4 regions of the Streptomyces sp. NPDC031445 genome follow, and region 4 is predicted to be linked to each of the others. Evidence: riboswitches for the same ligand, from Rfam matches in the RefSeq annotation. Region 4 holds a riboswitch; each other region holds the start of a gene.
What was found. Region 4 has a riboswitch for cyclic di-AMP ahead of ACZ5DC_RS15440 (transglycosylase family protein). Riboswitches for the same ligand answer to the same signal wherever they lie in the genome.
Positions count from the first base shown of each region.

Region 1: linked by a shared signal. The riboswitch ahead of ACZ5DC_RS36815 (M23 family metallopeptidase) and the one ahead of ACZ5DC_RS15440 (transglycosylase family protein) in region 4 are both predicted to bind cyclic di-AMP.
Region 2: linked by a shared signal. The riboswitch ahead of ACZ5DC_RS13075 (transglycosylase SLT domain-containing protein) and the one ahead of ACZ5DC_RS15440 (transglycosylase family protein) in region 4 are both predicted to bind cyclic di-AMP.
Region 3: linked by a shared signal. The riboswitch ahead of ACZ5DC_RS00505 (M23 family metallopeptidase) and the one ahead of ACZ5DC_RS15440 (transglycosylase family protein) in region 4 are both predicted to bind cyclic di-AMP.

Region 1 covers NZ_JBVIJO010000019.1:92,079-95,479, reverse strand. The annotation lists gene ACZ5DC_RS36820 (aldo/keto reductase) at 1-654, opposite strand, end outside; gene ACZ5DC_RS36815 (M23 family metallopeptidase) at 751-1,788, opposite strand; cyclic di-AMP (ydaO/yuaA leader) riboswitch at 1,799-1,966, opposite strand; gene ACZ5DC_RS36810 (PP2C family protein-serine/threonine phosphatase) at 2,209-3,390, opposite strand.
Region 2 covers NZ_JBVIJO010000004.1:81,063-84,463, forward strand. The annotation lists gene ACZ5DC_RS13070 (HAD family hydrolase) at 1-750, shown strand, start outside; gene ACZ5DC_RS13075 (transglycosylase SLT domain-containing protein) at 845-1,333, opposite strand; cyclic di-AMP (ydaO/yuaA leader) riboswitch at 1,339-1,520, opposite strand; gene ACZ5DC_RS13080 (polyprenyl synthetase family protein) at 2,064-3,074, shown strand; gene ACZ5DC_RS13085 (LolA family protein) at 3,331-3,401, shown strand, end outside.
Region 3 covers NZ_JBVIJO010000001.1:124,260-127,660, forward strand. The annotation lists gene ACZ5DC_RS00500 (M16 family metallopeptidase) at 1-971, shown strand, start outside; cyclic di-AMP (ydaO/yuaA leader) riboswitch at 1,206-1,366, shown strand; gene ACZ5DC_RS00505 (M23 family metallopeptidase) at 1,379-2,134, shown strand; gene ACZ5DC_RS00510 (GntR family transcriptional regulator) at 2,332-3,018, shown strand; gene ACZ5DC_RS00515 (HPr family phosphocarrier protein) at 3,226-3,401, opposite strand, start outside.
Region 4 covers NZ_JBVIJO010000005.1:65,531-68,931, forward strand. The annotation lists gene eno (phosphopyruvate hydratase) at 1-711, opposite strand, end outside; gene ACZ5DC_RS15440 (transglycosylase family protein) at 1,008-1,739, opposite strand; cyclic di-AMP (ydaO/yuaA leader) riboswitch at 1,744-1,915, opposite strand; gene ACZ5DC_RS15445 (transglycosylase family protein) at 2,099-3,193, opposite strand.

The sequences.
Region 1 (3,401 bases), on a different contig from region 4:
GAGGAAGCCCGAGGCGAGGGAGAAGTACGGGACGGCGGACAGGCCCTCGCGGGCGACGAGGTCCTGCAGCGGGCCCTCGTAGGTGTCCCGGGAGACCAGGTTGTAGTGCGGCTGGACGGCGACGTAGCGGGCGAGGCTCTCGCGGTCGGAGAAGTCCAGGGAGGCCCGCAGCCGCTCGGGGCTGATGTTGGACGCGGCGATGTGCCGGACCTTCCCGGCCCTCACCAGCTCGTCCAGCGCGCCGATGATCTCCTCGACCGGCACCTCGGGCTTGTCGAAGTGGGTGTAGTAGAGGTCGATGTGGTCGGTGCCCAGGCGGCGCAGGGAGGCGTCGGCGGCGGCCTTGATGTTGGCCGCGGACAGGCCCTGGTACTCCGGGTGCTGGCTGACCTTGGTGGCGATGACGACCTCGGAGCGGTTGCCGCGGGCCTTGACCCACTTGCCGATGATCGTCTCCGACTCGCCGCCCCGGTTGCCCTCGATCCAGGCGGAGTAGGAGTCGGCGGTGTCGATGAAGTTGCCGCCCGCGGCGGTGTAGGCGTCGAGGACGGCGAAGGAGGTCTGCTCGTCGGCGGTCCAGCCGAAGACGTTGCCACCGAGGGCGAGCGGGAAGACCTCGAGATCGGACGGGCCTAGGTTACGAAGTGACGTCATACGTCATGGCAACACCGGCGGTGGGTGATCGCATCCCACCGCCGGGGCGGAGTCCCCGTCAAGATCTCGCAAAGGTCCCTGCGCGGGACGGGACCGTCAGGGGTTGAGGCCCTTGCCGCGCAGCCACGCCATGGGGTCGATGCCGGTGGCCTGGCCGTCGGGGTGGACCTCCATGTGGACGTGCGGCCCGGTGACGTTGCCGGTGGCGCCGACGCGGCCGATGACCTCGCCGGTGGTGACCTTCTGGCCGACGGAGACGCTGATCGAGGACTGGTGGCAGAACCACAGCTCGGTGCCGTCGTCCAGGGTGAGGATGGTGCGGTAGCCGTAGGAGCCGGCCCAGCCCGCCTCGGTGATCGTGCCGCTGTGCACGGCCTTGATCAGGGTGCCGGTGGGGGCGGCGAAGTCGAGACCGGTGTGGTAGCCGGAGGACCACATCCCGCCGGCCTGGCCGAAGGTCGAGGTGATCGTGTACGAGGAGGTGGGCAGCGTGTACTGCTCGGCCAGCTTCGCCAGCCGCTCCTCCTCCGCCTTCTTCGCGGCGGCGGCCTCCGCCTTCTCCTTGGCCGCGGCGGCCTGGGCGGCGGCCTCCTTCTCGGCCTGGGCGGCGGCGTCGGCGCTCTGCTTCTCGGCGGCGGCGACCGCGGCGGCGGTGGCCCTGCTCTCGGCCTGGCCCTGCTGCTGCTCGGCCTGGGCCATGATCCGGTTGCGCAGTGCCTCGCCCGCGTCGGCGCTGTCCTCGCCGGCGGCCGTGGTCACGCCGACGGTGCTCAGCGTGGCCGTGGCGGCCTCGGCCGGGTGGGAGTCGGCCGAGTGGTCGTGGAAGAGGGAGCCGACCGAGGGCAGGTCCGGCAGGGAGATGGAGACCGGCGGCTTGCCGGTGTTGGCGCTGGCCATGCCGCCCGCGCCGACCGCGGCCATGACGCCGACGCCCAGGACGGTGGAGCTGCGCGCGAAGCCGCCGCGCTGCTTTGCGACGCGATGCCGGCCGCGCACCGGGGCGACGGACTCCTCGGTGGGGTTCCACTCCTCCCAGGGGCCCTCCTCGGCGCGGTAGGCGCCGTACCCGAAGGTCTCGGGCTCGCGCTGTGCCGGTATGTACGGGGCTTCTGGGGCAGGCCGGTTGGACGCCACGCGGGCGTACTCCTTTCCTTCCTTTCGCCTACCGGGTTAGCTGACGGGTTCGGAGCAGGAAGGTCTCCTACGCGCGTATACCGGTCGTGGACTCGACGAGTTCACGGACGGCATTCGCGTGATTCACCCCAGGGTGGTGGTTCCCCGGCTCCCTTGCGGGATTCGGCGCGTGCGCACGGAGCCGCCTCTTGTGACGGCTGTGACGACCGCGCTGCGTTATCGAACGTTAATAGACCCGACAGTCACTTTCCAAGCCGTTCGGCTTGATCATTCACGTCTTTACCGGCGGAGCTATCGGCCACTACCCCGCCAAAACGGGCGAGTTGACCGAGCATCCGGCCCGTTCAGCAGTCACTTTCGGTTTTGATGGTGACTCAGATGTTATGCGCACGGCGGTCGCCCGGTCACCTTCGGTGAGGGTCAGGGGCGCCGCACGGCGAGCAGCGCCATGTCGTCGGCCATGCCGCCCCCGGAGTGCCGGCGCGCCTCCTCGGCGAGCCGGCCGACCAGCGCGGCCGGGCCGGCGAAGGCGCGCCCGGCGAGCCGCCGTTCGGGGTCGTAGAACCGGCCGTGGGCGTCCCGGGCCTCGGACAGGCCGTCGGTGTGGAACAGCAGGGTCGCGCCGCTCGGGAAGGCTGTCTCGGTGGCCCGGTCCGGCCACATGCCGAGGTCGCCGATGCCGAGCGGCAGCGCGGGCTCGGCGGGCGCCAGGGTGCGCAGGGTGCCGTCGGCGTGCAGCAGCAGCGGCGGCGGATGGCCGCGGTTGACGATCCGTACCGGGCCGTCGCCGTGCGGGAGTTCGGCGAGGACCGCGGTGGTGAACCCCTCGAAGGCGTCGATCCCGTCGCGCCGGGTGCCCTCGCGGGCCAGCGCCCGCTCCAGCCGCTCGGCGACCGCCTCCAGCGTGGCCTCCTGCTCGGCCGCCTCCCGGAACGCGCCGATCACCACGGCCACCGCGGCGACCGCGCCCATGCCCTTGCCGCGCACGTCCCCGACGACCAGCCGGACGCCGTGGGGGCTGTCCTGCACGGCGTACAGGTCGCCGCCGATGAACGCGTCCTGCCGTGCCGCCTCGTAGCAGGCGGCGATCTCGTAGCCGCCGATCCGCTCGTCCGGTTCCGGCAGGACGGCCCGCTGGGCGGCCTCGGCGATCTCGCGGGCGGAGGCGAGCCGCCGGTCGCCCCGCCGGACCACCCGGTTGATGGCGACGGCCAGCAGCGCGACCGTCGCGACGGTGACCACGTCGGTGAGGGTGCCCACGGCGGGATGGGCCCCGGCGTCGGTGTGCACGGCGTAGGCGGCGGCGAGGGAGAGAAGACCGGTCAGGACGGTGGTGCGCAGCGAGGACAGGGGCGCGGCGACCAGCGGGGCCGCGGTGAAGAACGGGACGGCGGTGAAGTCGTCCGGGGCGAGCAGGCCGTACAGGACACCGCAGACGACGAGCAGGGCGGGCAGGGCGCGGGCCAGGGCACGGGGGCCCGGGCGGCGGCGGGCGCGCACCGGCACCGGTTCGTCACCGAGCCCCGGGTCGGGCACGGGGTCGCCGGGGAGCCGGCCGCCCGCCCTGGCGTACGGGCTCTCCTCCACCTTTCCAGGGCGCACCGCGTGTCTCC
Region 2 (3,401 bases), on a different contig from region 4:
GACGACACCGTCTCGGACCGGTCCCTCGCCGCGCTCGCGCGGGTGGCGCGGGCCGGTGCCCGTCACCTGGTGGTGACGGGCCGCCCGGCCCCGCGGGTGCGGTCGCTGCTCGCGGACCTCGGCGGTGCCGGGCTCGCGGTGTGCGGGCAGGGAGCCCAGGTCTACGACGCCGCGACCGACCGTCTGCTGTGGTCGGTCCGGCTGGACCGGGAGCTGGCCGAGACGGCGCTCGGCAAGATCGAGGCGGAGGTGGGGGAGGTCTATGCGGCGGTCGACCAGGACGGCGTGGACGGGCTCACGCTCATCGAGCCCGGCTACCGGATGCCCCACCCGACACTGCCCGCGGTGCGGGTCGGCCGGCGGGACGACCTGTGGTGCGCGCCCATCAGCAAGGTGCTGCTGCGGCACGCCACCCTGTCCGACGACGAGCTGGCCGCCGTGGCCCGCGCGGCGGTGGGCTCGCTCGCGACGGTCACGATGTCGGGGCCGGGCACGGTGGAGCTCCAGCCGTGCGGGGTGACGAAGGCGACCGGGCTGGCGCTGGCCGCGGAACGGCTCGGGATCGCCGCCGAACGGGCCCTCGCGTTCGGGGACATGCCCAACGACATCCCGATGTTCGACTGGGCCGGGCGCGGTGTCGCCATGGCCGACGCGCACCCGGAACTGAAGGCGGTGGCCGACGAGGTCACCTCGTCGAACGAGGACGACGGCGTCGCCGTCGTCCTCGAACGTCTCTTCCCGACCGGCTGACCGGCTGACCGACTGACCGGCTGGCCGGCTGACCGGGACACCGGCTGCGCCCGGTCAGGCGGCCGGCCGGCGCCGGTCAGGCCGCCGGTGCCCGTCAGTACGCGCCGAACACGTTGTCGATGGACCCGTACCGCGCGGCCGCGTAGTTGCAGGCGGCGGTGATGTTGGCGACCGGGTCGTAGATGTCGAAGGACGTCCCGGCCACGTGGTACGCCTTGAACGTCGGGTCGATGACCTGGAGCAGGCCCTTGGACGGGATGCCCTTGGCGGCGTTGGAGTCCCAGAGGTTGATGGCCTTCGGGTTGCCCGAGGACTCGCGGATGATGTTGCGGTGGATGCCGTTGTAGGTGCCCGGGATGTGCTTCTCGGCCATGATCGCCAGCGACTCGCGGATCCAGCCGTCGAGATTGTTCGGGTAGCCGGCCGGGGTGGTGGCCGGCGTGGTGGTGGTGCGGGGGGCCGCGGAGGCGTCGGCCGCGCCGATGAGCGGCAGGGCGAGGACGGCGGCACCGGTGCCGACGGCGGTGAGCGCGCGGACCAGGCGGCTGTTCCGGGTACGGCGGGGCTGGGCGACAGCAGACATGGGGGCGTTCCTCTCCGGCGCCTGCGAGGTGAGCTGTCGGGTTCGGGCGGGGAGATGCCCGGCCGTGCCCCTGACGGAGGCATGGCTTCACCCCTAGCCGTCCCGGCGCGGCGTGTGCCGTTCCGGACCGGCGGCTTACCTGGGTCCCCCGCTCCTGCCGTACGAATGAGTTCGTCGATGGGTATGCGGGCGGCGGCAGGATTCGGCGTCCGCCCGACGGCCCGGAACGTATGCGAGAGCACATGTCGGGAACAAGGGCCGGATTCATGCAACGTGCGATTTGACCTTGATCGATGCTGTATGAGGTGCTTGATCCTTTGCGGTTGCCAATCCTCAACTCGCCGACACGGCAAGGGGTTGCGAGGGCCGGGCCGGACGGCCGGGCCGGCCGGGGGCGTGACCCAACTCACGAAAAGGCAAACAGTTTCAAATCGGACATGAGGGATTAGGGGGATTTGAACCGGAAGTCAGGATGGCGGCGGAATCCGGCATATGGGGGGCGTCGTTGCCGAGGCGAGGGCACAGTGTCCGGATTAGTCTTATATGGATAAAAATCCGCTCACACTGTGTGATCAAAACCATGCCGGTCATGATCCGGTATCGCCCGGGCTGGACCGGTGGGCGCTATCGGTGATCGAAACAGGACCGGATACGCTGACTTGAGTGATGGCAGCGACCTATCGACAAACCGTGTAACCGCCAGCAGACACCAGCAGACAGGAGACCCCTCGTGACCGTCGTCGGGCCGTTCGGGCTGAGCGTGCGGGACCAGGCTCTGGAAGCCGATGTCCAGGCCGGATTGGCGGCTGTCGAGGAAGGCTTGCTCGAAGCCACCAAGAGCGAGGTCCCGTTCATCACGGAGGCAGCGCAGCACCTGGTGCGGGCGGGCGGGAAGCGGTTCCGGCCACTGCTCGTGATGCTCGCGGCCCAGTTCGGCGACCCCTACGCCCCGGGCGTGGTGCCCTCGGCCGTGGTCGTGGAGCTGACCCACCTGGCCACGCTGTACCACGACGACGTCATGGACGAGGCGGCCGTACGGCGTGGCGTGGACAGCGCCAACACCCGCTGGGGCAACTCCGTCGCGGTCCTCACCGGCGACTTCCTCTTCGCCCGCGCCTCCCAGATCCTCGCCGACCTCGGTCCCGAGGCGGTCCGGGTGCAGGCCCTCGCGTTCGAACGGCTCGTCACCGGCCAGATCCTGGAGACCGCGGGTCCCTCGGACGGCCGAGACCCGGTCGAGCACTATCTGGACGTGCTCGCCGGCAAGACGGGCTCCCTGGTGGCGGTGTCGTGCCGGTTCGGCGCGATGATGTCCGGCGCGGACGAGACGGTCGTCGACGTCCTCACCCAGTACGGGGAACGCCTCGGCGTCGCCTTCCAGCTCGCGGACGACGTCCTGGACATCGCCTCCGACTCCCACGAGTCCGGCAAGACCCCGGGCACCGACCTGCGGGAGGGCATCCCGACCCTGCCGGTGCTCCGGCTGCGCGAGCGGGCCGCCCGGCTGGGCCTGGCCGAGGACGTCGCGCTGTGCGCGCTGCTGGACTCCGACCTCGGCGACGACGCCCGGCACGCCGAGGCGCTGGCCGGGCTGCGCGCGCACCCCGCGCTGGAGCAGGCCCGCCGGGACACCGTGCGGTACGCGGAGGAGGCGCGGGCCGCGCTCGCCCCGCTGCGCGAGTGCGATGCCAAGGCGGCGCTGATCGAGCTGTGCGACGCGGTCGTGCACCGCGCCGGCTGACCGGGCCGGTCTCCCGTAAGGGCCCCGGCGGCCGGCGCGACCCCTACGGGTCGGGCGGAGGAACCACCGCCGGATGTCATACCGCAGGTGTAGACGGAGTTGGCTCCGTGGTCTGACGCTTGTCCACAGCCGATTTGGTCAGATGGACACCACGGAAATCACCACTCCTCACCGTTTCGGGTGAGAATGGCGGCTCAGGGTGGACCAGCGGACCAGGGTGAGGACAGCCGCCGCCGACGACGGAGGTAAGGCACACATGGCACCGTACGAATCCGACGACGCAGTGGGCGCCGCACGGGACGAGCACCCGCGCTCGGCCCGGCGCAA
Region 3 (3,401 bases), on a different contig from region 4:
TCGAGCGGCTGGTCCGCAACCGCCTGGACGAGATCCCGCACGAGCTGGCCAACCCCTCCCGCCGGGCCGCCAAGGAACTCTCCAAGGAGCTGTTCCCGGCGACCTCGCGCATGTCCCGTCCGCGCCAGGGCACCGAGGAGACGGTCGAGAAGATCGACGAGGCGGCCGTACGCGCCTTCTACGACCGCCATGTGCGGCCCGCCACGGCCACCGTGGTCGTCGTCGGCGACCTGACCGGCGCCGACCTGGACGCGCTGCTCGACGACACCCTGGGCGCGTGGACCGGTACCCCGGGCGAGCCCCGGCCGGTGCCGCCGGTGACGGCCGACGACACCGGGCGCGTGGTCATCGTGGACCGGCCCGGCGCGGTCCAGACCCAGCTGCTCATCGGCCGGATCGGGCCCGACCGGCACGACCGGGTGTGGCCCGCCCAGGTGCTCGGCACGTACTGCCTCGGCGGCACCCTCACCTCCCGCCTGGACCGCGTCCTGCGCGAGGAGAAGGGCTACACCTACGGCGTGCGCGCCTTCGGGCAGGTCATGCGGTCCGCGCCGGACGGCACGGGCGCGGCGATGCTCGCCATCAGCGGCTCCGTGGACACCCCCAACACCGGCCCGGCGCTGGACGACCTGTGGAAGGTGCTGCGCACGGTCGCGGCGGACGGCCTGACCGACGCCGAGCGGGACGTCGCCGTGCAGAACCTGGTCGGTGTGGCGCCGCTGAAGTACGAGACCGCGGCGGCCGTCGCGAGCACGCTGGCCGACCAGGTCGAGCAGCACCTGCCCGACGACTTCCAGGCGACGCTGTACCAGCAGTTGGCGGCCACGGGCACGGTGGAGGCCACCGCGGCCGTCGTGAACGCCTTCCCGGTGGACCGCCTGGTGACCGTCCTCGTCGGTGACGCGTCGCAGATCAAGGCGCCGGTGGAGGCGCTGGGCATCGGTGAAGTGACCGTGGTGGCGGCCGAGTAGGCGGCACCGCGGCGGCCGGACGACGGCACGCGCGCGTGGGGCCCTGGTGACCTACGGGTCGTCAGGGCCCCACGTGGTTCCACTCCCTTGCTCAGATGCCCGTTTTGGGGCGGAGGTTGCCTGTCTGCCCTGTGGGATGCGCTACAAAAAGCGGGATGCGTTTGAGGACTGACAGCATGCTTGCGTAGCTTCGTCCGGGCTGTTCGTCAGGCAGTGCGCCGCACCCGCGGCACCGGACAGTCATCGCCGAGTCCCCGTACGGCGCGAGCCAGGGGAGCCGGGGACCCACCGTCCCTGGGGTGAATCGGGCGTCCGCGCGAGTGCGAGGGGGCCCGTAGGAGACCTTCCTGCTCCGAACCCGTCAGCTAACCCGGTAGGCGAGAGGGAAGGAAAGGACCAGCCACTTCATGGCGTTCATGTGCGCCACCGGGAAGCACCGCAAGCCCGGCCGGGTCAAGCGGACCACCGCCCAGGCGGCCGGCGTCGCGGCCCTCACCACCACCGGTGTGATCGGCACCCTCGCCGCCTCCCCGGCGCACGCCGCCGGGAACACCGCGGAGCAGACCGGCCTCACCCCGGTCGTCGCCGTGTCCGAGGGCGTCGCCGACGAGATCGACGCGCAGGCCGCCGCGCAGCAGCAGGCCGCCGAGCAGAAGGCGGCCGAGGCGGCCGCGGTGAAGGCGGCGGCCGAGCGGGCGCAGAAGATCCGCGCCGAGAAGGTCCGGGCCGCCCGTGAGGCCGAGCGCAAGCGGCTGAACACCTTCGTCGCCCCGATCGCGCACTCCTACGTCTCCACCGCCTACCAGGCGAGCAGCTCCCTGTGGAGCTCCGGTGCGCACACCGGGATCGACTTCCACGCGGCCGGCGGCACGGCCGTCCACGCGGTGGGCTCCGGCACGGTCGTCTCCGCGGGCTGGGGCGGCGCGTACGGCAACCAGGTCGTGATCCGCATGGCCGACGGCATGTACACCCAGTACGGCCACCTGTCGTCCATCGGCGTCGTGGTGGGCCAGAAGGTCGTCCCGGGCCAGCAGATCGGCCTGTCCGGGGCCACGGGCCACGTCACCGGCCCGCACCTGCACTTCGAGGCGCGCACGACCCCCGAGTACGGCTCGGACGTGGACCCCGTCGCCTACCTCCGCAAGCACGGCGTGAACGTCTGACACCGACCGCACGGCTGTCCGAGGCCCCGGCTCACCGAGCCGGGGCTTTCGCTGTTTTTCCCGGTGTCCGCCGGACCGCTGTCCAAAAAATAGCCATGAATTAGGGTCCGCCGTCGGAAATTCCGGCTCATTGGAATAGAGTCACGGAACACGCGTCAATCGTCGACGTTTCACCGGGATGAAGGCGGAGGTCGGTCATGCGTATTCCGGCGCACTCGGTGTGCACGGCCATCCGGGACGACATCGTCGCGGGGGTCCACGAGCGCGGCAGCCGCCTCACCGAGGAAGTCCTGGCCCGCCGCTACGGCGTCTCGCGCGTCCCCGTGCGCGAGGCCCTGCGCACCCTGGAGGCCGAGGGCTTCGTGGTGACGCGCCGGCACGCGGGCGCGTGCGTGGCCGAGCCGACCGAGCAGGAGGCCGCCGACCTGCTGGAGATGCGGACGCTGCTGGAGCCGCTGGGCGCCGCCCGGGCCGCCCAGCGGCGCACGGAGGCCCATCTGAAGGTGCTGCGCGGGCTGGTCCGGCTGGGCCAGGAGCGGGCCCGCAGGGGCGGCAACGAGGACCTGCGCTCGCTGGGCGGCTGGTTCCACGAGACGCTCGCCCAGTCCTCCGGCAGTGCCTCGCTGACCTCGGTGCTCACCCAGCTGCGGCACAAGATCGCGTGGATGTACACGGTGGAGGCGCCGGTCAGCCCGGTCGAGTCCTGGACGGAGCACGCTGCCATCGTGGACGCGGTGGCCCGCGGCGACGCCGAGCGCGCGCGGGCGCTCACGACGCTGCACGCCGAGCGCGCGACGGGCGCGCACCGGCTGCGGTTCTCTTTCGCCGTGGAGCGCGTGAGGACTTCGCAACCTGCCGTAAACATGTCGGGCCCGCGGCATTAACAAGCGCACCGTATACAAAGGGAGGCTGTTTTCGGGCCGGGTAATTCCTGCTGCCCGAATTCGTCGTGCGGGAAATTCCCGGAAGTCCGCCGGCCGGCGCGGCGGGCGGTGAATCGACGGCGCATCGGGCCGCGTGCGTCCGGGATACGGCGAAGCCGCGCCGCCCCGGAGGGCGAACGCGGCTCCGGCGTTCTGTGCGGTGCTCGCTCAGACGGTCTCGGGCAGCTCTTCCAGGCCCTCGGAGACCAGCTTGGCCAGACGGTCCAGGGCGGCGTCGGCGCCCTCGGCGTCGGAGGCGAGGACGATCTCCTCGCCACCCTGGGCGCCCAGGCCCAGGACGGCCAGCATGGAGGCCGCGTTGACGGGGTTGCCCCCGGCCTTGG
Region 4 (3,401 bases):
CTGGCCGGCGATGTAGCCGGCCTCCTTGATGGCCTCCAGGATGAGGTCGAGGGCCTCACGGTTGGAGCCGAGGTTCGGGGCGAAGCCGCCCTCGTCGCCGAGGCCGGTGGACAGGCCCTTGCTCTTCAGGACCTTCTTCAGGGTGTGGTAGACCTCGGTGCCCCAGCGCAGGGCCTCGGAGAAGGACTCCGCGCCGATCGGAGCGATCATGAACTCCTGGATGTCCACGTTGGAGTCGGCGTGCGAGCCGCCGTTCAGGATGTTCATCATCGGCACCGGCAGCAGGTGCGCGTTCGGGCCGCCCAGGTAGCGGAAGAGGGGGAGGTCGCTGGCCTCGGAGGCGGCGTGCGCGACGGCGAGCGAGACGCCGAGGATGGCGTTGGCGCCGAGGGAGCCCTTGTTGTCGGTGGCGTCCAGGTCGAACATGGCCTGGTCGATCAGGCGCTGCTCGGTGGCGTCGTAGCCGACCAGCTCGGGACCGATCTGCTCGATCACGGCGAGGACGGCCTTCTCGACGCCCTTGCCCTGGTAGCGGTTCGGGTCGCCGTCGCGGAGCTCGATGGCCTCGAAGGCGCCGGTCGAGGCGCCGGACGGGACGGCGGCACGACCCGTGCTGCCGTCGTCGAGGCCGACCTCGACCTCGACCGTGGGGTTGCCTCGGGAGTCCAGGATTTCCCGGGCTACGACGACGTCGATGGACGGCACGAGCATCTCCTTCTTGGATGTGACGCTGGAAGTGCGGGGCGGTGTGCCTTACGGCTGTGCCTTGCGACTAGAGCCTAACCGTCCCGGGGGCGTCGGCCACCGACCGACCGTCCCGTGGACACGCCGACGGTACCTTTTGTTTCTCGCCGAAACAAAGGGTTCCGGGCCGGTGGACGCAAAAAGCCCCGCCCTGGTGCGTACGGGGGAACACGCACCAGGGCGGGGAGCCCGTGGGGACGGGGGTACGGCCCGCTGGGGGCCTTCGGCGGGCCCGCGCGCGGGCGCGGGCCGCCGGGCGGGTCTTACTTCAGGTGCAGCTGCTGACCGGGGTAGATCAGGTTGGCGTCCTCGACGATGTCCTTGTTCAGCTCGAACAGCTTCTGCCAGCCGCCCTGCACGTGGTGCTCGCCGGCGATGGAGCTGAGGGTGTCACCGGTGACGACCTTGTACTCGCCGTCGCCCTTCTTGACCTTCTTGCCGGTCGGGGTGGTGACGGTCTTGCCCTGGCCCTTGCTCGCGCTCGCGGCCGGACGCTCGGCGGAGCGGGAGGCGGCCTGCTCACCGGTGGAGCGGGTGGCGGTGGAGCCGCCCGAGCCGTTGGAGGTGCTGGAGCCGTTGGAGGTGCTCGGGGTGGAGGTGCTCGGCGCGGAGCCGTTGTACGGGGTGCCGGACAGGCCCGTGCCGCAGACCGGCCAGGCGCCCTTGCCCTGAGCGGCGAGGACCTTCTCGGCGACGGAGATCTGCTGCGCCTTGCTCGCCTTGTCGGCGGTGCCGGCGTACTGCGTGCCGCCGTACGCGGCCCAGGTGGAGGCGGAGAACTGCAGACCGCCGTAGTAGCCGTTGCCGGTGTTGATGGACCAGTTGCCACCGGACTCGCACTGCGCGACCGTGTCCCACTGGGAGGCGGTGGCGGCGGAGGCGTTGCCGGCCGCCATCAACGGAGCGGCGACGGCGGCACCGGTGACACCGGCGAGCGCGACGGCGCGGACGGCCTTGGACGGACGACGGTGCTTGCCCTTGCTGGAAAACAGCATGGATCGATCCCCTCACCGACGCCTGCGAGGTGAGCTGTCGGGTTCGGGCCGGTTGAGTTGCCCGGCCGCACTCCGCTCACGCGGGTGCGGCTTCACCCCGAGCCGGTTCCGGCATCAACTGCCGGGCCCGGCACCTACCTTGGGTCCCCCGCTCCTGCCTACGGCGCTTGACGCGACGACTGTTCCCGGGCAACCGCTGGCAGGATTCGGCGTTGCGGCTGCCGGGGCTCGTGGTGACGAGCGATCACGACCGTAGACACGCGATCCGCGGAATTTCAAAGACGATCAGGGCTTCTGAGACTCATCCCACACTTTCACCAAACCGGACATTAGGGCGCTAAGCGGGACGCCAACTCCCCCTACTTCGCGCCCGTTTCGCCCCCGACTTCCAGGGTCTGACCGGCACTGATGTGATTCGGGTCGGTCCCGATGGCCTTCTTGTTGCCGGCGTACAGCGCGCGCCATCCGCCGTCGACGTCAAGGGAGTCGGCGATGGAGGCCAGCGTGTCGCCCTGACGGACCGTATACGTGTCCGTGTCATGGGAGGCGTGCCGGCCGGAAGACGCGGCGTTCTGACCGTTTGTCACGCTTTCGTCCCCGCTGCTCTCGTCCGCGCTCGCGCCCCGGTGGCGTCCGCCGCCGAGGGACCCGGTGTCGACCAGGCTCCAGGAACCGGCGGCCTGCTGCGGGTCGTTCCCGACCCCGGTGTCCGGGGTGGCGGTGGGCGCGCTGCCGGTTCCCTGCGGGCTTCCGGCGTCCGCAGTGGTGGACTTGTCGGACTTGGGGGTGTCGGTCCTCGCCGAACCGGTGGCCGTACCGGCGTCCTTGTCCGGCTTGGCGCTCGGAGTGGTGGTGGCCTCGCCCGAGGAGGAACCGGCCCCGGAGCCGGAGTCGGCGCCGGAGTCCGCGTCCGCGGAGGGCGACGAATCCGGCAGACCGGACGAGTCGGAGCTGCCGGAGGAACCGGACGTACCGGAGTTGCCCCCCGATCCGGACGTCTTACCCGAACCGTGCGCACTGCCCGAACCGCCTGAACCGCCCGAACCGCCGACGCCCGTGTCGACGTGCGTCGAACCCGAGCCCTCGGTGAGACCGGACAGCAGGGCGCAGGTGGCCCAGGGCGTGGTGCCCTTGTCGGCGAGGATCTTCTCGGCGACGGCGATCTGCTGGTTGCGGCTCGCCTGGTCGGGGCTGGCCGCGTACTGGCCGCCGCCGTAGGCGTTCCAGTCCTCCTGCGAGATCTGCAGGCCGCCGTAGTACCCGTTGCCGGTGTCCGCGCTCCACGAGCCGCCGCTCTCGCACTCGGCCACCTTGTCCCACGTGGTGCCGTCGGCCGCGTTGGCGCTCGCCGCGCCGAGCAGCGGGATGGCGATGGCGGAGCCGGTCACTCCGGCCGCGACGAGGAGAGCCGGGGCCTGGCGGGGGCGACGGTGTCGGCCGTTCCCGGAGAGCATGCAGAAGCCTTTCGAGCGACAGCAGGACCGGCGCGGCGGACGGAGCCGGTCGCCGCGCTGATGGGTGAACGTATCGGCAGACGATCACTTGTCACAAGTTCATGCCGCACAGATCACGTGAAGATCACAGAGTTGAACGTCTGTCATGTTCTCTTGCAGAAACCGTGCGGGGTCCTGCCGTACCAGGTCGGACGGTGTGTCCGGCAGG